DNA from 2 places in the Leptothermofonsia sp. ETS-13 genome. Region 1 is predicted to be linked to the other one. Evidence: predicted binding sites of a transcription regulator. Region 1 holds the regulator's gene; the other holds the start of a gene.
What was found. Region 1 encodes NtcA, which controls nitrogen genes in cyanobacteria. Its sites were predicted from a motif close to TTTGTANNNNNNNNTACAAA; they were not measured.
Positions count from the first base shown of each region.

Region 2: P4D80_RS01820 (SAM hydrolase/SAM-dependent halogenase family protein) is a predicted target of NtcA. The motif match lies at 6,273-6,292, and genes of this name have one in related genera.

Region 1 covers NZ_CP120836.1:3,424,904-3,436,045, reverse strand. Annotated here, with positions in the region: gene P4D80_RS15550 (protein kinase domain-containing protein) at 225-1,988, shown strand; gene P4D80_RS15545 (hypothetical protein) at 2,035-2,223, shown strand; gene P4D80_RS15540 (PPC domain-containing protein) at 2,323-3,378, shown strand; gene P4D80_RS15535 (pre-16S rRNA-processing nuclease YqgF) at 3,514-3,951, opposite strand; gene P4D80_RS15530 (DUF3084 domain-containing protein) at 3,985-5,292, opposite strand; gene ntcA (global nitrogen regulator NtcA) at 5,412-6,083, opposite strand; gene P4D80_RS15520 (SDR family oxidoreductase) at 6,480-7,010, shown strand; gene P4D80_RS15515 (SDR family oxidoreductase) at 6,931-7,272, shown strand; gene thrC (threonine synthase) at 7,448-8,488, opposite strand; gene P4D80_RS15505 (hypothetical protein) at 8,924-9,184, shown strand; gene P4D80_RS15500 (low-complexity tail membrane protein) at 9,449-10,324, shown strand; gene P4D80_RS15495 (RDD family protein) at 10,328-10,855, shown strand; gene rpmG (50S ribosomal protein L33) at 10,902-11,096, shown strand.
Region 2 covers NZ_CP120836.1:365,907-377,048, reverse strand. Annotated here, with positions in the region: gene P4D80_RS01855 (L,D-transpeptidase) at 1-470, shown strand, start outside; gene P4D80_RS01850 (late competence development ComFB family protein) at 588-1,139, opposite strand; gene P4D80_RS01845 (M23 family metallopeptidase) at 1,245-2,174, opposite strand; gene P4D80_RS01840 (cation:proton antiporter) at 2,353-4,698, shown strand; gene P4D80_RS01835 (Hfq-related RNA-binding protein) at 4,756-4,971, opposite strand; gene dapF (diaminopimelate epimerase) at 5,036-5,881, shown strand; gene P4D80_RS01825 (hypothetical protein) at 5,966-6,121, opposite strand; gene P4D80_RS01820 (SAM hydrolase/SAM-dependent halogenase family protein) at 6,454-7,290, shown strand; gene P4D80_RS01815 (DUF2301 domain-containing membrane protein) at 7,436-8,095, shown strand; gene P4D80_RS01810 (SpoIID/LytB domain-containing protein) at 8,114-9,178, shown strand; gene speA (biosynthetic arginine decarboxylase) at 9,474-11,142, opposite strand, start outside.

The DNA of each region.
Region 1 (11,142 bases):
AGTTGTGCACAAAGCCCTTTTCTGAATTCTGGCTCCTGGGATTTAGATGTGTTGCGACGAGTGAGAACCGCTATATTTACTCAAAAGGGGCCTGCAATTCATAGAACTAAGCTGCAAGTCGCCTGGTAATCGCAGCCTCCCTTTAGGGAGGAAATATACTCACAGCGCAACAAAAATTCTTGAGAGCCCGTCTGTTACCCTGTCTAACTGGTTATTGAACTGCAATGCGCCTGCTGACTGGCAAATTACTCGCCCGCCGCTACCGAATCATTCGCACTCTGGCCAGGGGTGGGTTCGGGCAAACTTACATTGCCGAAGATACCCAGCGCCCAGGTAACCCTAAATGTCTCGTCAAGCAATTGAGATCGGAGCGCAGCGATTCAGGTTCTCTAGGAGAGGTGAAACGGTTGTTTCAAACCGAAGCCGAAGTGTTGGAAGCCCTTGGACGGCATGATCAAATTCCCCAATTGCTGGCATTTTTTGATGAGAACCGGGAGTTCTTTCTGATCCAGGAACTGATTGAAGGAACTCCTTTGTCTGCCGAACTGAAACTCCGGAAACCCTGGTCCGAAGCTGAGGTATGCCGGTTGCTTTACGAGGTTTTGATGATTTTGGTATTTATTCATGGCTATCGCGATCGCGGCCATGAAGGCATCATCCATCGCGATATTAAACCCGATAACATCATTCGCCGCAACCGCGATCGCAAACCCGTTCTGGTTGACTTTGGCTCAGTCAAGCAAATCCGGGCGCAATCGGCTCAAGAGCAGAGCGGCATGACTATCAACATTGGTACCCCTGGCTACATGCCTGCTGAACAGGCCAGGGGGTCTCCTCGCCTCAACAGTGACATTTATGCTTTAGGCATTATCGGCATTCAGGCAAGTACAGGGCTGGTTCCCAACCAGCTTCAGGAAGATCGGGAAACGGGAGAGTTGGTCTGGCGATCGCACGCTGCGATAAGCAATGAACTCGCAGCCATTCTGACCCAGATGACCCGTTACTCCTTCAGAGACCGTTATCAATCGGCGCAGGAGGTAATTCGCGACCTTGAACCCCTGTTGCAAAAGTATGGAATTCCCGTTTCACCGATTGAGTCTCTCTCGACTACGGCATCGATTGTAGAGGAGACCTCAGCTAAATCCGAAATTCCTCCGGAGACAATTCCTCCCCCTCAACCAACCCTCGCCTCTCCATCCCCTTCTGCTATTATAGCCAGACCCGCAACGGCCAAGTCTGAGCAACAAGAGGAGAGTCAGTCAACTCTGATTGCGCCTCTCATGCCGGGGCGATCGCAACCTTCGATTCCATCAGAACCTTCTCCTTCCCCATTTCCATTGAGCAACAGACGGGTTTGGTGGGGAGGGGCGATCGGAGCGGTTACCCTGCTTGCCGTTTTGACAATTTCGGCTCTGCAACGCCAGCCTTCTCCTCCTCCAACTCCCAGCCCTGACCCACTTAGTCAAGACCAGGAAATCTTTAATCAAGCCGTTCAAATGGCTAAAAAAGGTGGTGCCAGTCTAGAAACGGCAATTCAAACAGCCCGTACCATCCCCCCAGATTCCCCCCTTTACAGCCAGGCACAGAAGCAAATCTTTGACTGGCAAGCCATTGTTTTACAAAAATTTTTACAGACCGAAGTACCCAAGCAATCTCAGGAACTGGCAGACGTCATCGCTACCATTAAGCCTAAAGTTGAGAGAATCGATGCCCAGCAAATTGCGATCAGCTATGACGGTTCAAGCAACGTCAGGCTAGTAAGCGAAGAAGGGCTAAGAATATTGACCGCCGCGGTAATGCAGCGATTGAGAGGCAATCAAAACGAGAAGATTCTTCCTAAATACAAAAACTTCCATCAACTGATTGTGTTCCCTCAAAACGAGAAGCGGCAGGCGATTTTGGCTGCCAGTGACTGGGACAGCTTTGTCAGCAGTGGAGCAAAGGAAAGATTTAAGATCTATCAGAAAGTTCAAATCAAAGGAAGATAACAGAAAGTTCAAATCAAAGAAAGATAAGTAGGTAGTCATAATTAATTTGTATTTGTCAAGGGAGGAGTGGGGGCTGCGCCTCCAGGCAGGGGATTTCACCCCCTCCACTCCCGAAATTATCCTTCATTTAATTGCGCCTGGTACAGCACGGCGGGAATACGGATACCATTCTGGCTCCCTCCGACTCCCCACTCCCCAACTCAATGGTTACTGGACTTATGCCATTGTTCACTAGCTACTTAGATACGGCAGGTGACAGGAACACTGTGGCACTCACAACGTCCAGAAATCTGGTTTTCGCTTTCAAGCAACTTGCAGTATCTCTCCACGAACTATGGCTGGCACCCCTAGAAAAGATGGTCACATCCTCATCCATCGTCTGCTGGCTTGTCTAACCAGTACAGGTCTGATCCTGGTTCAGGCTCTCCCGATCGCCGCATCCAGCATTGATCAGGATGCGGCCAGTTTGATTAAGAAAGAGCAACCAGCTGAACCAGCCTCTCCGCCGCCACCCCGGCAGCAAGATCCCCCACCCACGCCGCCACCTCCACCCGCGGCTTCAGGGGCCAGTGATGGAAGTGCTATCCCTGCATCAACTCAACCATCTACTCCATCTACTCCTGCTACTTCAGCCGAACTGGGTGGTGGTTCCAGTTCATCCCAACCACCGTCATCCGCGGCTCCGACATCACGCCCAGCCTCTCGGAAAGCAACCGTTAAACGCCTCAATTTTGTTGATGTGGAGTTTGGGGTTCTGGCCAAGGGAGACCCGGTAGCGAGCGATCGCTACTACCACACCTATTATTTTGAGGGTAAGAAAGACCAAGCCATTGCCATTCGACTGGTGGGTAGCCGAGATCCTCGCCTGAATCTGAACCCTGCCATGTTTCTTTATGGACCTGATGGGCAGGAACCGATCGCCCGTCGATTTGGAGGAGAAAGCACTGAAAAGAGTGCCTTTCTTCAGATCCGCCTGCCCGAAGACGGAACCTATTCCATTGTGGTAACCAGCCGGGAACCCCGAAAAGAAGGACGCTATAGTCTGGCCCTGCGGGATGACCGAATCTCCTATCTCTTAGACAAAACTGGCGACCTGACAGATGAAAGTCCGAAGCTAAAACAGGATGGAAGCTCCTTTCAGTCCTACGAATTTCAGGGCAAGCGGGGACAGTATGTAAACATTCGGGCGGATAGTCTGCGGGCTGAATTTTCACCCTCGGTTTATTTGCTCAACTCGAAGCGGGAGATCATTGCCACCAGCAGCGACATGAATTACATTTACTCAGCATTGATTGAACGAACTCAACTCCCAGAGGATGACACTTACTACATTGTGGTCAATTCGATGAATCCTACTGGACGGGGGCGATTTCGGGTGAGTGTGTATTGAACTGAGGGGTGGAAGAAATTTTAAGTGCAAGGCGAAGGGCGAAAGGGTGAGGTGGCTATAGAGGTCGTAAGCCTTTCATCCCCTTAAATCCAGTGTCCTAAGCAACCTGGCGACAGCTATATCCATGATCCTGAGCTAATGAACCAGGCGCTCTAAGTAGCGTTCAATCAGCAAGATAGCGACAATGTCGTCGATTGGACGGGGAATGCGACGTAGTGCCTTGGGGATCAGACGGTAAATGCCTTTTGGGGGATACATTTTCCAGTAGCGATCGCGCGCTTCCAGGCTGCTATGGCGCTCATCCACTAACACAACGCGCAGCGGGTCTTCAAGCTCAGTCGTTAGCCGCTGCTTCCAATCCTTGGCGGTGGTTTGGTCACCCATAACGACTATCGAGATTGGAAACTGCTGTCGTAGAGTTTGGATGGTAGCGATCGCCGACTCTGTAACCACAACCTCGTGATAACGTAATGTGCGGTCAACTCCCATAACCGCTAGACCGCACTTGCGGCGACCAGGGTCGAATCCCAGAATAACAGGCTGATCAGACGTTGGGTGAGAACTAGGGTACATGGGACCAAAATGTATCAAACAGGTTCACGACTCTTAATTAACGGTACCTGTATCTGGATGATTTGTTCTAAACAAGACCTTGCCATCCTGCGTTGCCAATAAATCAATTTTGAGGGGGCCAGAAACGTTAGTGACCTCCGCTGCAACAGCTTTCAAATCCACCATCTGGTTATATTGCTTCAGTTGGCTGATAAAGATAATCACATCCTGAATTCGACCAATTTCAACAGAATCGGTCAAAATTCCTAGGCTGCGAGCCCGAAAATTAGCGGCGGCAATTAGCAAATTAATGCGCTGTTGAATCTGCTCATCCGTCATCCGGGAGGGATCGATGGTAGTGGCGGCCACCACATCGCCTGCCAGAAAGATAGACCGATTGGGCACTGCGTCTGCAAAAACTTGGATGGGGGTTTCGCCCACCAGGTAGTTGGCAGCCGAAAAGATTCTGACTACATAGTCTTTTCCGTCGTCAATCCGACTGATCAACTGTTCCACCTCTGGTCTGGTAATTTGGATGATCTGTCCGCTGGTGCCGGGCCGTGTCAATCGGATCGCCGTCCGATTGGCTTCGGTTAAGAGCTGATCAACGGCCTGTTTCGCTGTTGAAGTTGATGGAATCCGCACAACCGCGGAAGCCAGAATCTGGCCGCGCTGAATTGCCACATTGCCCTGGCGTAGACCCTGACGCTCTAGTTCTAATTCTTGAATTTCTCTGGCCAGGAAGGCTTGCTGGGCTTCCAGTTTCTTGACTTGAGCTTCCTTGTCCCTGATTTCTGCGTCTCTTTGGGCAATAAGCCGATTCTTTTCTACTTGCAGCTGGCGAATCTCAGCCCGCAGTTGGTTCTGAATCCGATTTAATTCTGCTTCAGCGCGAACGGTTTCCGCCCGGGCTCGGGTACGTTCTGCGATCGCCCCCCTGAGCGCCCGGTCTGCTTCAGTAAGTTGTTGCTGTGCTCCCGTGAGCTGTTCTCTGCTGCCCGCCAGTTGCTTCTGCGCCAATACCCGATCAGCCCGCGCTTTTGCTAGTTCCTCCTCAGCCTGGTTTTTCTGAATCTGCGTTTGGTATAGATCCCGCCGAGTTCGCCTGATGGTTTCCTGCAGCGAGTCAATTTCAAACAACCATTTGCGCAGGTACTCACTGGTGGCAAACAAAACCCCCAGAGTGGAAGCCGAGATCACAGTGCCGGTAAGAATGGTGACGAGCGTCGCAGTTTTACGGGGACGGAGATTAAACAGGCTGAGGCGAGCTTTGCCAACGCGGGTTCCCAGGCGATCGCCCACCGTGGCAATGACCCCCCCCAGCACCAGCACTGCCAGAATCAAAATATATCCGGTGGACATTCACACTCCAAAGCGCCCTGCACTCCCGGCCACGCCTGCACAAGCACACCAAAGCAAACGCAATCACAGCGAACTCAACTACAGCCTACCTCAATGTTTCTACCAGTGGGTGTTGCTGATCAGGTAAATTGTTGGCTCAAAGTGACCGGATTGTGGACGGTAATCTTTTTCTTGTGAATGGAAATCATCTTATCCTGGCGCAGATCCCCCAAAAGACGGGTTACCGTGACACGAGTAGAGCCAATTGCCTCTGCGATCGCCTGATGGGACAACTTCAGGTCAATGGTGATGCCATCATTGCTGGGCACACCAAAATCACGACAGAGAATCAGCAAAAAACTCACCAATCGGGAACCCATATCCCGGTGTGCCAGAGTTTCAATCATCATCTCAGTCTGCAAAATCCGGGATGATAAGCCTCGCAGCAGTACCATCGACAGGTCCGGGTTATCCTTTAACGCCTTTTCCACCTGTTCAATGGGAACCGAAAGCAACTCAACTGGTGTAAAGGCTACTGCGTGATAGAAGCGATCGGACTTGTGCCCAGTGATTAAGGAAAGAACCCCAAACACGCTATTCTCCCGTAGCAGCGCAACGGTAATTTCTTCCCCAGCCTCATAGACCCTGGACAGCTTGACTGCTCCTTTAAGAAGAAAGTAGACACGTTCTGCCGGGTCACCCGGAAAGAAGATTGTTTTGCCCCGCTCAAAGGTTTCAACAATGGGTGGAAATGCTCCACCCCCCATCTGACGGAACACAGATGCGAGTGGTTTATCTTGCGTTACTACCATATCCCCTACCTGGTGCCCAAAGAATTGCCCAGCTAACTAACAGGTGAAATCCCTAAGTTAAGTGAACTCATTAAAAGATCTGTAACTTAGGACACTTAAACTTACTCAACCGCACGTTTTTGTGCCTGATGTTACATATTGGTTGGCTATAACCCTTGACTAACCGATTCCATAACCCAGGTTTAGCCTGCTCAATCACTGCTTAAATCACGATTTCCAGCAGTTTAAGACTATATTAGCTAGAGTGAATCGATTTGCTTACCTGCAATTTATTCGAAATCACGATTATTGGAACAGAATGATTGAACGGACTGATAAAAATAGGTGCTACCCGTTTCCATCTTTGAGTATTCTCATAAAGCAGTCCTAAGTAGTTGCTCTTAAAGATAGAGAGTTATGTTGAATTTGACTGGAAAAAATGCCCTGGTGACTGGCATTGCCAACAATCGTTCAATTGCCTGGGGCATTGCCCAACAACTCCACAAAGCAGGGGCAAATATTGGAGTTACCTACCTGCCCGATGAAGAACGCCGCGTCAAAAAACTTGCTGAACTGGTAGAACCCGTTCAACCATCCCTATTTCTTCCCTGTAACGTTCAACATGATGCTCAAATTCAAGCTACCTTCGATGCAGTCAAAGACAAATGGGGTCGGTTGGATATCTTGATTCACTGTTTAGCCTTCGCCAATAAAGAAGATTTATCTGGTAGTTTTGTAAACACTTCACGAGAAGGATTTGCGGCTGCCCTGGATATTAGTGCCTACTCATTAATTAAGCTGTGCGCTGCCGCCCAACCCCCTAATGACCGAAGGGGGCAGCGTTCTTACCCTGACCTACCTGGGGGGAGTGAAAGTAATTCCCAATTACAACGTGATGGGAATTGCCAAGGCTGCTCTGGAGATGAATGTACGCTATCTCGCCTCTGAATTAGGTCCCCAAAACATTCGGGTCAACGCCATTTCTGCTGGTCCCATTCGTACCTTAGCATCCTCGGCAGTCGGCGGCATCCTGGACATGATCCACCATGTTGAAACCGTCGCCCCCCTCCGGCGAACTGTTACCCAGCTTGAAGTGGGCAACACCGCTGCCTTTCTCTGTAGTGACCTTGCAAGTGGCATCACCGGACAAATCGTCTACGTTGATGCAGGCTACGAGATTATGGGAATGACGGAAGGGCGAAAGGAGTAGATGGGTGGATGAGTGGATGAGTGGATGGGTGAGGGAGTAATGGAGTGGGGGAAGTGATGGAGTGGGGAAGTGATGGAGTCAAGAAACCTCGCTCTATTATCCCGTTACCCTGGCACTCCCTTCCCCCTCTCTCCTCGCTTCACTAACAACGAATAACCAACAACTAACAACTCCTCTAAAATCCCATTGCCTGGGCAACAGATTTCAAGCTGGGTTCGATGCCCTGTTTGAACTGGCTGCTGCTGTGTTTGATGGCACAATCGGGGTCCTTCAACCCGTTTCCGGTGAGGACACAAACCACAGTGGCACCGGGCGGAACCTGGTCTTTGACTTTGAGGAGTCCGGCTACGGAAGCCGCGCTGGCAGGTTCACAGAAGATCCCTTCACGGGACGCCAGAAGACGGTAGGCATTCAGGATCTCGTCATCAGTAACGGCATTAAAGGTGCCCTGGCTGGCTTCCTGGACGGCGATCGCCCGTTCCCAATTGGCAGGATTACCAATTCGGATGGCGGTTGCCAGCGTCTCTGGGTGTTCCACCGCTTTGCCCGAAATCAGGGGGGCTGCTCCTGCGGCCTGAAAGCCCATCATGCGGGGAAGCTTGCTACAAAGTTGATGCTGGTGATACTCACAAAACCCCATCCAGTAGGCGGTAATATTTCCAGCGTTGCCAACGGGAATGCACAGCCAATCGGGCGCATCTCCCAATACATCGACCACCTCAAATGCTGCAGTCTTTTGTCCTTCTAACCGGTAAGGATTGACCGAGTTGACTAGAGTGACCGGATAACTGGCCGATATTTCCCGCACAATTTCAAGCGCTCGATCAAAATTGCCTTGAATTGCCAGCACCTCAGCTCCGTAAAGTAATGCCTGGGCCAATTTGCCCATCGCAACATAGCCATCAGGGATCAGCACAAAAGCCCGCATTCCTCCTCGCCCCGCATAGGCAGCGGCAGAAGCAGAGGTATTACCTGTACTGGCACAGATTACCGCCTGTGCTCCAGCTTCTTTGGCTTTCGAGAGCGCCAGGGTCATACCCCGGTCTTTGAAACTGCCAGTTGGGTTCAACCCATCAAACTTGACCAGGACTTGCACCTGTTTGCCAACGATTTCGGAGATCGCCGGCACTGGGATCAAGGGCGTGTTACCTTCACGAAGAGTAATGACTGGAGTTTGCTCAGTTACAGGCAAGTATTGCCGATAAGCCTCAATCAATCCAGGCCAGCCCTGGTAGGAAGAGGTTAATTGGGTATTGGGTTCGGTAGAAAAGGTATGGGAAGCAGATAAGGTTACAGCCACGGTTTTTAGCGATCGCTTTAAATCAAGGAACCCTATTCCACCATTTGCCGACTAAAATGCTGTGTTGGATATCGGAATCTAATGCGGAATACTCCATAGTTAGAATCCGGAGCTCCTTCACCTGAACTTTACATCTTTGTGGTGAGATAGGTTTTGTGGTGAGATAGGTACGTTAAGTGTACCTCGATCCTTGTCCAATGCCTCTCAGTTCAATGTCCTGTAATACAGAAGCCTTTTTCGGATTAACCAGTTTCAAAAGTGGCCAGTCCTGATTTATTCTTTTGTAACAGAGGGTTACATTCTCTCGTAAAGTTCAGGTTAAGATACTTTTTGTGGTGTAAGTGAGTAAAAATGACCAGTCAAACATTAACAGCAGACCGTTCCATCTCTGCATCTGTCGCTACAGCACTGGTTTCTATTCCTGAAGCGGCTTCCTCTGTTGATCCTCGACAGTCTCGCCTGCTAGAGGCGATGAAAACCCAGTATCGCCTTGACCAGCAGGTGAAGTTTCTGCACCTGCAAGCAGAGACAGAATCCCTGCTTCAGCAGCTAAAAGCAATTAAACAGCAGCGTCAGGCGTCAGAACCCCCCTCTGACACGGCTGATAAATAGCACCCAGTGAATCAAGGTTTTGTAGCTATAGTCACCAGATTTAGGACGGGGTGTAGGGGTGTCCCCAACCCCTCTAAAGCCAATGTCTTAAGCAACCTGGCGACAGTTATAAATAGCTCATTCTCTGGTCTTTGGGGAACCTGGTCTTTGGGGGATCTGGCCTGAACCTGAACAAACGGGATGGCTTCTCATCACTAAAAAACAATTTCTGGGAGAAGTCTAAGCTCTATACTTGGCATGGGCTTCATCCGTCGGTCTTTGGTTATGCGCTCTTTCTGGTCTGATCCTTACCTTTGGATTCATCTGGCTGGCTTAGCAGCAGTTCCAATTTTTCTGGAGCTGTGTTTGCTTGGTTTTGCAGTCGGTGATCCAGTCCTGCCGGTCTGGCTTGAACTGTTTTTGGTATCGGCAATTGGGATTGTTCCCATTCTCTGGATGCAGTGGCAGCGTCCGTTTTACATCTTCAGTCTGGTCGCAGTGGCGCTCAAGCCAGAACGTCTGACCGATGACCAACGCCGTCTGTTAACCCTGTTTAAATCCCAGCGCAATCAAATCCTGGCAGGGGTAGTATCTATCCCACTGATTTTTGTACTGCATCAGGTTTACCAAATTGCCCCCATTGCTACTCCAGTGGCTCATTTCCCAACTGAATGGAGGTTTTTGGGATTGATGCTGGCCGGGGTTGCTTTTCTGGCCGCCAACCTGTTTACTCAGGTTCCAGTAAGTGTTTTGGGAGTCATGCTGCATTCGGATGCAGTATTTGCAGCGACGGATCCCTATCCTCTGGAACAAATTGGATCCAGCTTTTCCCTGGTTGGCATAAAGGTTGCGCAAATTTTGCCTCCAATTGTTCTGGAAACGCCGCCCGCACCCGTGGTTGCATCTTCGGTTACAGTAGTCGAAACGTCAACCCAAGAGTTAGAAACGTCAAACCAGGAGCTAATCGACACAATAGGCCCTGAATTGGTTAAAACAGAAGAACCCGTAGTTGATCTAGCTTATGCTAAAGAGGTAAATCACTCCGAAACTTCAATTCAAACCTCAAAGCAAAACCTGCCTGAGTCCGACTCAGAGACATCCTCCAATGGGAACTCGACGAGTTCTGAAGTTTCTTCCGAGGAAGACGTTTGGGATCTGTAAGCCATGCGCGGTGGATTTAGGCCGCCTCGACATTACCCCAGGGTACCTCTGGGGCGGCGAGTAGCTGCCTTTGTCACTGATTTTGGGGCTGTTTCGTTCCTCAGCTTGTTTGGTGGAGGAAATCTTTATATTCCTCTGTTTATTTTCTTTTGGTTAGGGTTGCGTGTGGTGGTCGTAGCGAGGAATCAGGGTCAAAGTCTGGGGTGCTGGGCATTTGATATGAGACTCCTTGATCTCCGGTACGGGGCGACTCCAGGGTTAATGGAACTGGTCAAGCGGGAGGCGATCGCCGGATTTGCTAGCTTGCTGGTTTTCATTGGGCTGGTTAACCTCAGTCCAACGAATGGATTCATTCTTGTCGCTCCCATTCCCCTGCTGATTGACTGCGGACTCGCTCTTTTGGACGCAGAGAATCGGCAGGCGTTTCACGATCGCTTTGCCCGCACCATGCTAGTTCAAACCAGCCGGGGCTACTCATTGGATATTAAGCTGAAAAAAATGTTTGCGCAACATCATCATCGTATGAAATAATGGATGTTTGCGTCTATGCTTTCCAGTTTGTTGACTTTGTAGGATTATGGCTAAGAATAAAGGCGTTCGCATCATTATTACGCTGGAATGTACCGAGTGTCGCACCAACCCTAATAAGCGATCGCCCGGCGTCTCCCGCTATACAACCATGAAAAACCGTCGTAATACCACAGCACGGCTAGAGCTTAAAAAGTTTTGCCCGCACTGTAATAAGCACACGGTGCATAAAGAAATTAAATAAGGGATAGTTGAACAATCAGCGCTCCGGGAGTCAGAAGTTACTGGCC
Region 2 (11,142 bases), 2.5 Mb from region 1:
CTGATGCCCAGAGTGTAACCGCGAGATCTCAACTCCCAGCGGACAAAGTTCAGGCAGTGAATTCTACGGATGGTGTGGAAGAGGGGCCTAATCTGGTGGTCGACCTGAGCGATCGCCGCGTCTATCTTTATCAAGGCAAAAAGCTGAAAACAAGCTATCCCCTGGCCATTGGACAGGAGGGTTGGGAGACACCTACTGGCTCCTTTGAAGTGATAGAGATGCAGAAAGACCCGAAGTGGCTGCATCCAATTACCAAAGAGGTGGTGCTTCCCGGAGCAAATAATCCTCTTGGTAAACGCTGGATCGGCTTCTGGTCAGATGGAAAAACTCACCTTGGCTTTCACGGCACTAACCAGGAAGATTTGATTGGTCAGGCCGTCTCCCATGGCTGTTTGCGGATGCGCAATAAGGACGTGATTGCACTGTACGATCAGGTGTCGGAAGGAACGCCTGTGAAAGTACGGCAGTAGTGAAATAGCAGAGAGGAAGAAGGTGAGAGGAGCGAGGCAAAAACTCAAAACTCCCGGCCTTCCCGCTCCCTCGCTCCCCTACTCCCTCACCCATCCACTCATTCCACCCTTACCTGTCTAACTAGCTGGCCCTGCCTGAGCTTCAAAGCTGGGGGCATAAGCCTGTAGCAGAGCGCTGATCTGGGTAAGAATTTCGTCTCCAGAATTTTTGCCGAGAGCCTGACGTTCAGGGAAGAATTCGGGACGATCCAGGTTACGGGCGATCGCTTCGCCTACCTGTTGGGCGATCAGCCCTTGTAATTCTTCCTTTGCGCGCTGACGTTGATAATTAGCTCCTTCCTCCGTGGTGGCATAGAGAGGGGGGAGGCGGTTGAGTGCATAGGCTGCGATATCGCCCAGATCTAAGGTGCGATCACTGGTAGCTTCAATCTCAGCGACACGGTTGATCGCCTCCGTTAATACCAACTCTTCCATTACATTAATAAATTGCTTGCGGGGAATTGCCACCACCTCGCCAGTTAGCAAAGCTCCCATCAATCGATCCAGAGCCATGTACTCTTCCATGGAAAGCTCTGAAGCTGTATCGCAAATCCGCCCCACCTCTGCTTCCATCGCTGGAGTCAGGTAGCCATCCTGTAAAGCCTGCTCCACGATTTTCTCAATACTCATAGTGCCTCCATACTCCACAGCCATTTGTTTGGATGGGTCGCCTTGATTAATGTTGCCCTAGATTAAACTCGCTGCAACACCTTAACAAAAAGCTTACACAAAACATTATTCAACCCCCTTCGTCCGCCAGGGGGCAGGGTCTACAGAAAGACCATTGACGTATAATCCCCAGTGGAGATGGGGTCCGGTTGCCGCTCCGGTTGCTCCAACGGCGCCAATGACCTGTCCCGCCTTTACAAAATCCCCCTGCTTGACTGTAATCCGGCTGAGATGGAGATAGGCGCTGGTGACACCGTGGCCATGGTCAAGCCCTACGATATTTCCGTTCACCCGAAAGCCATCCTTCTCATACCCCACTAGGACAACCCGTCCCGCCGCTGGCGCAATCACCGGAGAACCATATGCCCCGGCGTAATCTACCCCACGGTGGTAGTAGTCGTTGGCAAATATCCCGTTGTAGTAGCGGCGAATGCCATAGACCCCCGTGATCGGCCCCTGGTTAGGTTGCAGGAAGGGACCATTCCAGAATTTTTGGGGAGTAATCAATTGCTTAAACGCATTCACCCGGTTGTACTCCGCATCCGAAATGTCGCCATCTTTGCCGGGGGGAAGCCAGATGGATTGAGTTGGAAAGCTGCGCCCCTTCAGCTGTACTTTCATGTTGCTAACCTCCCCCCCCCCTTCAATGCGGATCAGCATAATTCCTGGCTTATCCAGTGGAGTCGTGGCGATCAGTGCCCGAAACCGATTGGGACCGATGAGGAAGGTCTGGTAGGTGCGATCGCCCATCCTCACCACCGGAGTCATGTTTGTCTCCAGGTTGTCGTATTGGGCAATGATTGAGAGAGTATCGCCCAGGCGGGGAGCGGAGGGGGTGATTTTGACCTGCAATGCTTTTGCCACATTTGCTAACGCCCATATCCAGGCAGTGGCAGACAAACCCATTGGGGTGGCGATCGTCACAATGGAGCGAATCGCAGAGATCAAATTCAGTTCCATCCAGGGATTGTGATTGGTTTGAGCTGGAGTAGCCATAGGTATCTGTTCCTGTTTCTGGCAGTACAGGATAGCGCCAGATCACTCCAGTTTTCATGTTCTTTACTAAATCCTCGACGAAGTGACCAAAGATTCTGACCCAAAGCCCCCGGAAGCCGCGAAAAGTTTGTATTCTGAAGTTTATAGAGAGTAATACTTCTTTAATTTTTATACTCCTGTGCAAGAAGATTTCAGGTTAATTGTTGATTTAGTGTCTGTACTCGCCGCTGCCGCTGCCGGAGGGCTTCTGGCAGCCTTATTGCGACAGCCTATCTTACTGGGGTACCTGCTAGCGGGTATGGTTGTCGGTCCAACCGGGCTGGGGTTAATCAAAGAGCTCATTCAGGTCGAAACATTGGCCCAGTTTGGGGTCGCGTTTTTACTGTTTGCCCTGGGGGTAGAGTTTTCGTTTTCCGAACTCAAGAAAGTTAAGAGGATTAGCCTGGGTGGGGGTGGACTACAGATTGCTCTAACGATTTTGGTGACAACGCTGGCATCCCTGGGGATGGGGTGGGTGACTTCTCCCGCGCAGGGAGTGTTTCTGGGAGCCATTTTGTCGCTTTCGTCTACGGCAGTTGTGCTCAAATGCTTGATGGAGCGGAATGAGACTGACACTCCCCATGGACAGGTGATGCTGGGAATGCTGGTTGTGCAAGACCTGGCATTGGGGCTGATGCTGGCAGTACTACCGGCCTTAGACAAGCCGCCGGAGGAGATTGGCCTGGCGGTGGGTTGGGCACTTTTGCAGACTGGGTTGTTTGCCCTGGGAGCGGTAGCGGCTGGAATTTGGTTGATTCCGCCCTTGTTGCGCATGCTGGCAAGAACAGAAAGCCGAGAACTCTTTTTGCTGGGAGTGGTAGCGCTCTGTCTGGGAATTGCGCTGCTGACGGAGCACATGGGGCTTTCGATTGAAATGGGGGCGTTTGTAGCCGGGTTGATGATCTCGGAGGTGGAGTATTCTGACCAGACACTCACCTACGTAGAACCGCTGCGAGACATTTTTGCATCCCTGTTTTTTGCGGCGATCGGGATGCTGATTGACCCGGTGTTTCTCTGGAATAACCTGGAGCTAATTCTGGGGCTGGTGGCACTGGTATTTATCGGTAAGTTTTTGATTGTCACCCCTCTGGTCATGCTGTTCCGCTATCCGTTGAGAACTGCCCTGGTTGCAGGTTTAGGGTTAGCTCAGATCGGTGAATTTTCGTTTGTCCTGGCCAGCGAAGGGCAGTTTTTGGGGTTGGTTTCCCGGCGAGTCTATTTACTTATTCTGGGTACCACTGCTGTCACACTGGTGCTGACTCCATTTGTTTTGCGGTTGATCCCCCAGTTATTTGCCTGGGCGGAGTCCCTTCCCTGGTTGAAATCCTATCTGGATCGAAGTGATAAACCGTTAGAGGCGGCTGAAGAGTTGCCTTCTCAAAACCATGTGGTTGTTTGTGGTTACGGGCGAGTGGGTCAAAATATTGTACGGCTTTTGCGGGATCACAACTATCCCGTGATTGTAATTGACCAATCAGAGCGCCGCGTTCAAGAGTTGCGGGAAGCGGGAATTCCTTACATCTATGGAAATGCGGCTAGTCTTCATGTTCTGGAGAAAGCTGGAGTGAAGACGGCGCAGGGGATGGCGATCGCCCTGCCGGATTCCATGAGTACCCGCCTTTGCCTCAAACGTTCTCTGGAACTGACTCCTGACCTGGACGTAGTGGTAAGGGCAAACCAGGATAAGGATATTGAGTTGCTTTACCAATTGGGTGCCAAAGAAGTAGTACAACCTGAATTTGAAGCCAGTCTGGAGCTTTCATCCCACCTGCTGACCGGAATTGGTCTACCGTTACCAGTGATTCAACGGGAGGTGCAGCAAATTCGCAGTTCCCACTATTCGGAATTGCGGGCTGAGCGGCCTTCCTATCAGGTATCGCGGGAGTTGAAGGTAGCGAGCCAGGAAATGAATAGCCGGTGGTATTCACTGCCGGAAAACTCGCCCATGGTTGGGATGACGCTGGAGGAAACGAACCTGCGCCGTCTGACGGGGGTCAGTTTGATGGCAATCCGGCGAGAAAACGGAGAAGAGGTAGACTATCCCAACGGCAAAACGGTGCTGGAAAAGGGTGATCGCCTTCTATTAATCGGCGCATCGGATGAACTGACGGCCTTTGATGAACTTGCCAAAGGAGAGGCCGCAGTCCCGACGGAAAACGCTTCCTGTCAGTGGTTGCTGGTGCCGGAAAATAGCCCCGTAGTTGGCAAAACTCTGGCCGAGCTGCACATTCGGCGGCAGTTTGGTGTACTGGTACAGGCGATTCGGCGAGAGGGCAAATTCATCAGTTATCCCGATGGCAAGAGTGAGCTACAGGCGGGCGATCGCTTGCTGCTCTGCGGCGGCTTTTACTCCCTCAGCCAGGCAAGTCGCTGGATTGCTCCCGATCCTCAACCTTCAACCGTTCTTCCGCTTCCAATTACGACCGTAAGTGTAAGCGAAGCTTTACGGGACTATTTGCCAACGGATAAACCGTTGGAATTTTAGAAAAGGATGGGAATCTGGGCATTGAGTAATCTTTACCCCTGCTTGCTTGCTCAGGCACTAAAGTCTGGGCTTCAGATATACAATAGCCTGCCGCCAGACGATAGTAGGCTGGTCATACTGGTCCGTCAGGGAAATACAATGGGGATCTTGCCAGCGGATTTTGCCCGCCAGCAAATCACCAGTCGTTAGCTTCAGCTCAACTTCTTGCTCTTCCCGAATCAGGGTTTGAATTTGGCGGACACTGGGTAGTCCGGTTTCTAGTTCAACGGTCATTGCTGGCGTCCCCAAAAAACAACTAAGCTCGACAACATGTCACACACCCTATTGCAACACATCTATGGCGATTGAGTTCACCAAATATCACGGATTAGGAAACGACTTTATCCTGGTTGATAATCGGGAATCTGCGGAACCCCTGCTGACGCCAGAACAGGCAGTCCGATGGTGCGATCGCCACTTTGGCATTGGCGCAGATGGGGTCATCTTTGCCCTGCCTGGCCAAAATGGGACCGACTATACGATGCGAATCTATAACTCTGACGGTTCTGAGCCAGAAATGTGTGGCAACGGAATTCGCTGTTTTGCTCGCTTTGTTGCAGAACTGGAAGGAACGACGGAAGCACGCTCCTATCGAATTCATACCCTGGCTGGTGTGATGGTACCCAAACTTGAAGCAGAGGGTCTTGTCACAGTTGACATGGGGGAGCCGCGGTTGCTCGCCGCCGAAATTCCCACAACGGTAAGCAATCCTGATCAGAAAGTAGTGGATTACCCACTCAAGGTTGCGGGGCAGGTCTGGAAGGTTACCTGTGTCAGCATGGGCAATCCCCATTGCATTACCTTTGTGGATGAGGTGGCAGCCATTCCTCTGGAAATCCTCGGTCCCCAGTTTGAGGGCCATGCTGTGTTTCCCAAGAAAACCAATACCGAATTTATCCAGGTTGTTCGTCCCGATTACTTAAAAATGCGCGTATGGGAGCGGGGTGCGGGAATGACCCTGGCCTGCGGGACGGGTGCCTGTGCATCACTGGCAGCAGGGGTTTTGACTGGAAAATGCGATCGCCGCGCGACGGTTGAACTACCCGGTGGTCCTCTGCACATCGAATGGTCTGAACCAGATAACCACCTTTACATGACGGGTCCAGCCGAAAAGGTGTTTACAGGCAAAGCTGTAATCCATTAGTCTCATCGAAAAAATTAAGGGTACGTGGGGGATACGTACCCTTAACTGGCGTGCAAAATATTTTCCGGGATTTTCTTCAGCAGGCTAGCTGAGATAGTTTGCTTCTGCCTCTAGCATGCGAATAAGCTGTTCGTCACCTTTAGCTCTGGCGACTTCTAGACGGCGTTGCAGATTCTTTTGCAGATTTGCGCGATGGGCTTCGGCGGTTTTGGTACGGATTTCTTGACGATTTCTGTTCATAATGAGCACTGCTTCAAATCAACTTAGAATTGTAGCTGTCGCCAGCTTGCTCAGGACATTGGCTTCAAAGGGGGTGGATGGGCTTCCGCCCCCAGCCACGGGTGGAACCTCTGCACCCTGTCCTAAGCCAATGATAACGATAAAATCACTGTCTGTAGTTTAAGATACTGTTTCCTATTTTAATTGTCAGGAAATCCTGTCATGGAGATTTGAGGCGACTTTTCCAAAAAGGAGATATATTCTACTTTCTGCCAGGAGCTTGGGGCTAGGGGCTAAAGTGGGGTTCAGGTGTTTGAGTATGGCTGTAATCATCAGGATGGCGGGAATGGCTGATGACTCAAGGTGGCTTTTTGGTGCTTCTTACGGACTTTGGCTTGAGTGATGGGTATGTCGGAGTGATGAAAGGGGTGATTGCACAGGTCAATCCCCATGTCACCGTGATTGACCTGACTCACCAGATTCCGCCTCAAAATATTGCCCTTGCTCGTTTTGCGCTAATGACTGCCTACCCTTACTTTCCCTCAGGAACGGTTCATGTAGCAGTGGTTGATCCGGGTGTTGGCGGCAGCAGGCGGGCGATCGCTCTGGCTGTAGGCACCGACTCTGCCCATCCCTCTGGCTTCCTGGTCGGTCCAGACAATGGGCTGTTTAGCGGGGTTCTGAGCCAACGTCCGCTCATTGCGGCGGTTGAGCTGACCAATTCTCAGTATTGGCGTACGCCTGAACCGAGCTTCACTTTTCATGGACGAGATATTTTTGCCCCGGTGGGTGCTTACCTCGCCAGTGGAGTGCCGTTGGAGGCATTGGGGGAGGCGATCGCACCAGAAACACTGGTTCAGCTAGCCATTCCTTCCATCCGCATCGAAAAGTTGGATGGGCGCACCTCCCGAATCATTGGATGCATTCAGGCAGCGGATCACTTTGGCAACCTGATTACCAATATTCCCGGAGCGCAGGTAGGAGGAAAGAAATGGATGGTAACTGTCTCTAACCTGACCATCCCTGGCAAACAGACCTACAGTGAAAGCCCCAGCGGGGATTGGGTTGCCCTGGTTGGCAGCCACGGTTGGGTAGAAATCGCCATCAATGGTGGCAATGCCCAGGCAAAGCTTAAACTAGACTGGGGACAGGAGGTTGAGGTAAGGGTGGATGAGTCGATGGGTGGATGAGTTTTGAGTTGAGTTGTGATTGTCGGGGTGGGTTGATTAGCCATATTTGTAGAAAAACAAATAATAAACAAATAATTGTGAGAACTTGCCCCTAAAGGCAGCAATAAGACATCAATCTGGAGAGACGTGACTGGAGGGATAGTTTATGCAAGCGGAACCTGTTGTTTATCAGGGACATTTTGGTGAATTTATAATCACGGATGAAGACCGCCGGGGGGTTGTGGTTTACCGGGGTGGTCTGGCAGTGGCGGCACTCTGCTTCGCGATTGGAGCCGGATTGGTGCTGTGGCAGGGAGACAATTCCACAGTTTTACACCTACTCACTCCGTTGTATTCAGTGTTCTGCGTGGCGTTGGGTATCAGTTTGTTGACAATTCACATTTACATGAAGCCGTTGCACCGGGCATTGCAGGTGTTTTGGGCGATCGGTTGTCTGGCATCGTTGGCGATCGCGCATTTCAACCCAGAACCGTTTGCATTGACAGTTTACAACCAGCCCTTGTCCCTTTTGGGTGTTGGTTTTGTATTTGCGGCTCTAACCGGGATCTTTTTTAAGGAAGCGTTTTGCTTTAATCGGATAGAAACTAAGTTTTTAACCCCTCTGGTTCCTGTACTGTTGTTGAGCCATCTGGTAGGCTTATTACCACTAGAGATAGAACGGGTGCTGCTACTACTTTGGGTTATTCTTTTTCTAGTGTTCGCTTTGCGAAAAGTGATTCAACCCATTCCACCAGACATTGGTGACAAAAGCGTTTTTGATTACCTCGAAAAGCAACGATTGACCAGAACTGACGCTTCTCGTTAGTAGCAATCACCGTTTAACATGACAGAACCTCAATTCCCTAGCCTGATTAAGCGTTATTTGTGGGTTGTGCTGCCATTATTGGGGGGTCTTTCCCTTGGAGCAATTGTTCTAAACCAACCGCAAAAGCAAGCCGCTTCGTCCCAGAACGAAATTGCAGTTGCATCTCCTCTACCCAAGGTTCCTGTTGCCGTTACACCCTCGCCCTCGCCCTTGGCAAAACCTTCCCCCAGGGCTCGCAAATCCCTACCGGCTAAGGTTCCGCCCAAACCCGTTAATCCTGCTACCTATACTGAACAGGAGAAGGCAATCAACCAAGAAGCCAAGTTGAAATTTCTGGCATCTGCTGCAACGGTTGATTCTTTGATTGAAATTCGGGTGGCGATCGCAGAAGGAATTCCCTCAACTACAATTGGCGCTTCCAGCGACGCCATTCTGATGGATAAGGATGGACGCCGCCTACAACAGCTTTCTCCTGGAACATCTTACCCGGTCCAACCGAATGGGGATTCGATTCGGTTGGGTTCCTGGCAACTTCCTTCAATCGTGATTCTGGATCCGGGGATTGGTCAGGTGTTTCAGTTGGGCGATCGCATTTATCGGGGACGGTTGTTGCTAGTTTCCGACCAGGGCAACCTCTGGGGCATTAACTACGTCAATTTGAGGCAGTACCTGCATAGCGTTGTTGGCAGCGAGGTTTCCCCCAGTTGGCCGATGGAGGCATTGAAAGCCCAGGCGGTCGCAGCCCGTTCCTACGCTCTCACTTACTACTTCAAACCAGCTCACTCCCTCTATAACTTGGGGGCAACGGAGTATTACCAGGTCTACACGGGCATCGAGCGAGAAGCCGACCCTACCCGCAAAGCCGTGGATAATACGGCTGGGGAGTTTGTCAGCTATCGGGGGGGAATTGTGGAATCGCTGTACGCCGCCTCCGACGATATCGTTGCTGAAGCCTTTCGAGGCCATGGGATGAGTCAGTTAGGTGCCCTCGACCTGGCCGAAAAGGGCTATAACTACAAACAGATTCTGAGCAACTACTATCCAGGAACGGGCGTGGGGCGGGTTGAGGAAGATTACAACTAGGGACGATGGCATCAGTCCAGTAACCATTGGGTTGGGGAGTGGGGAGTCGGAGGGAATCAGAATGGTACCCGTATTCCCGCCATGCTGTACTAGTGGTCTGTCAAGACTGTTTTGATGGGTTGAAAACCCTCAAAACACCTGAGAATTGGGTTTTGTAGATTTGAGTTATTCCTCAAATGAGTTAAGTTGTCTGTCGTCAGCCATCGCGATCGCGCTGCATGAAATCGTGAAACCCAATGGTTCCTACGGAGTCTACATCTTCCTACAGAGTCTACATCATTGGTACTAAAACAACTTATGACGACAGATAAGTGTACCGACTCAAGCTACGTTCGTAATTTTGCAGCAACAGTTGGGACTCTTGCAGGGTAATGCGTTTTTCCTGCATGGCCTGCTCTGTTTGCTGGCGGATGCTTTCAACCAGATCTTCAGAGTCATACTGGACATAGCCAAGAACTTCGGTCATGGTATCGCCTTTAACCACATGGTCAATTTGGTAGCCCTTGGGGGTAAGGGTGATGTGAACCGCATTGGTGTCGCCAAACAGGTTGTGCAGATTACCCATAATTTCCTGGTAAGCACCGTTAAGGAACATGCCCAGATAGTAGGGTTCGTATTCCTGGGGGATGGAAGAGTTCTGAGTTTTGGGTTCTGTCCCCTGTGCTTTGGGAATCAGGGGGTGAAGTTCCAGTACGTGTTTGACATCACGCAGGTCGATGAACTGGTCAATTTTGCCGTCACTGTCGCAGGTTAGGTCGGCCAGGGTGGCGCGTTTAGTGGGTTCTTCGTCAAGGCGGTGGATGGGCATAATGGGGAAAAGTTGGTCGATCGCCCAGCTATCTGGAGCTGATTGAAAAACGGACAGGTTAATGTAGTAGATCGAGGCCATGATCTTTTCCAGATCTTCCAGATCGTCGGGGACGTATTCCTGCTGGCGAGCGATGCCCAGAATCTTTTCACAGCAAGCCCAGTAGAGCCGTTCTGCTCGCGCCCGTTCAGGCAGGCTGAGGTAACCAAAGTTAAACAGGCTAATGGCTTCTTCCTTAAACTGGGTAGCATCGTGAAAAGCTTCCTGATAGTTCTCTTCGTTAATGGATTCATAGGTTTCGTAGAGGTTCCGAATAATCAGGTGTTCTTTTTCCTGAATTGGCTCTGGAGTGCCGTGGGGTACATCACTGGTACTCAGAACGTTGAACACCAAGACGGATTGGTGGGAGGCGATCGCCCGTCCACTTTCGCTAACCAGGGTAGGGACGGGCAAATTTCGCTCGGCGCAGGCTTCCTTCACTTCTGCCACAATGTCGTTGGCGTAGTTCTGGATGTTGTAGTTTTTGGAGGCGTAGAAGTTGGTTTTGGAACCGTCATAGTCCACTCCCAGGCCACCTCCCACATCTAGGTACTTCATATCGGCACCCAGTTTGGCAAGTTCAACGTAGATCTGGCTGGCTTCCCGGATGGCATCTTTGATGACGGCAATGGAGGAAATTTGGGAGCCGATGTGGTAATGCAGGAGTTGAAGCGAGTCCAGCATGTTAGCCGCCCGGAGTTGCTCAACGGTTTGCAGAATTTCAGGGATAGTAAGCCCAAATTTGGCGCGATCGCCTGCTGAAGTTCCCCAGCGTCCGATTCCCTTACTACTCAACTTGGCCCGCACACCCACAATTGGGCGAATTCCTAGCTTGCGTCCGGCTTCAATTACAAGCGGGACTTCCTCAATCTGCTCCAGCACGATAATGGCGTCCTTGCCTAACTGCTGGGCCAGGATTGCCATTTCAATGTATTCCCGGTCCTTGTAGCCATTACAGATCAGCAAGGCTCCCGGCGTTTTCAGCATAGCCAGGGCAATCATCAGTTCCGGCTTAGACCCCGCTTCCAGACCAAACTGGTGGGGTTTACCAAATTTCACCAGTGCCTCAACCAAATGGCGTTGCTGGTTGCACTTGACTGGGAAAACCCCCCGGTAG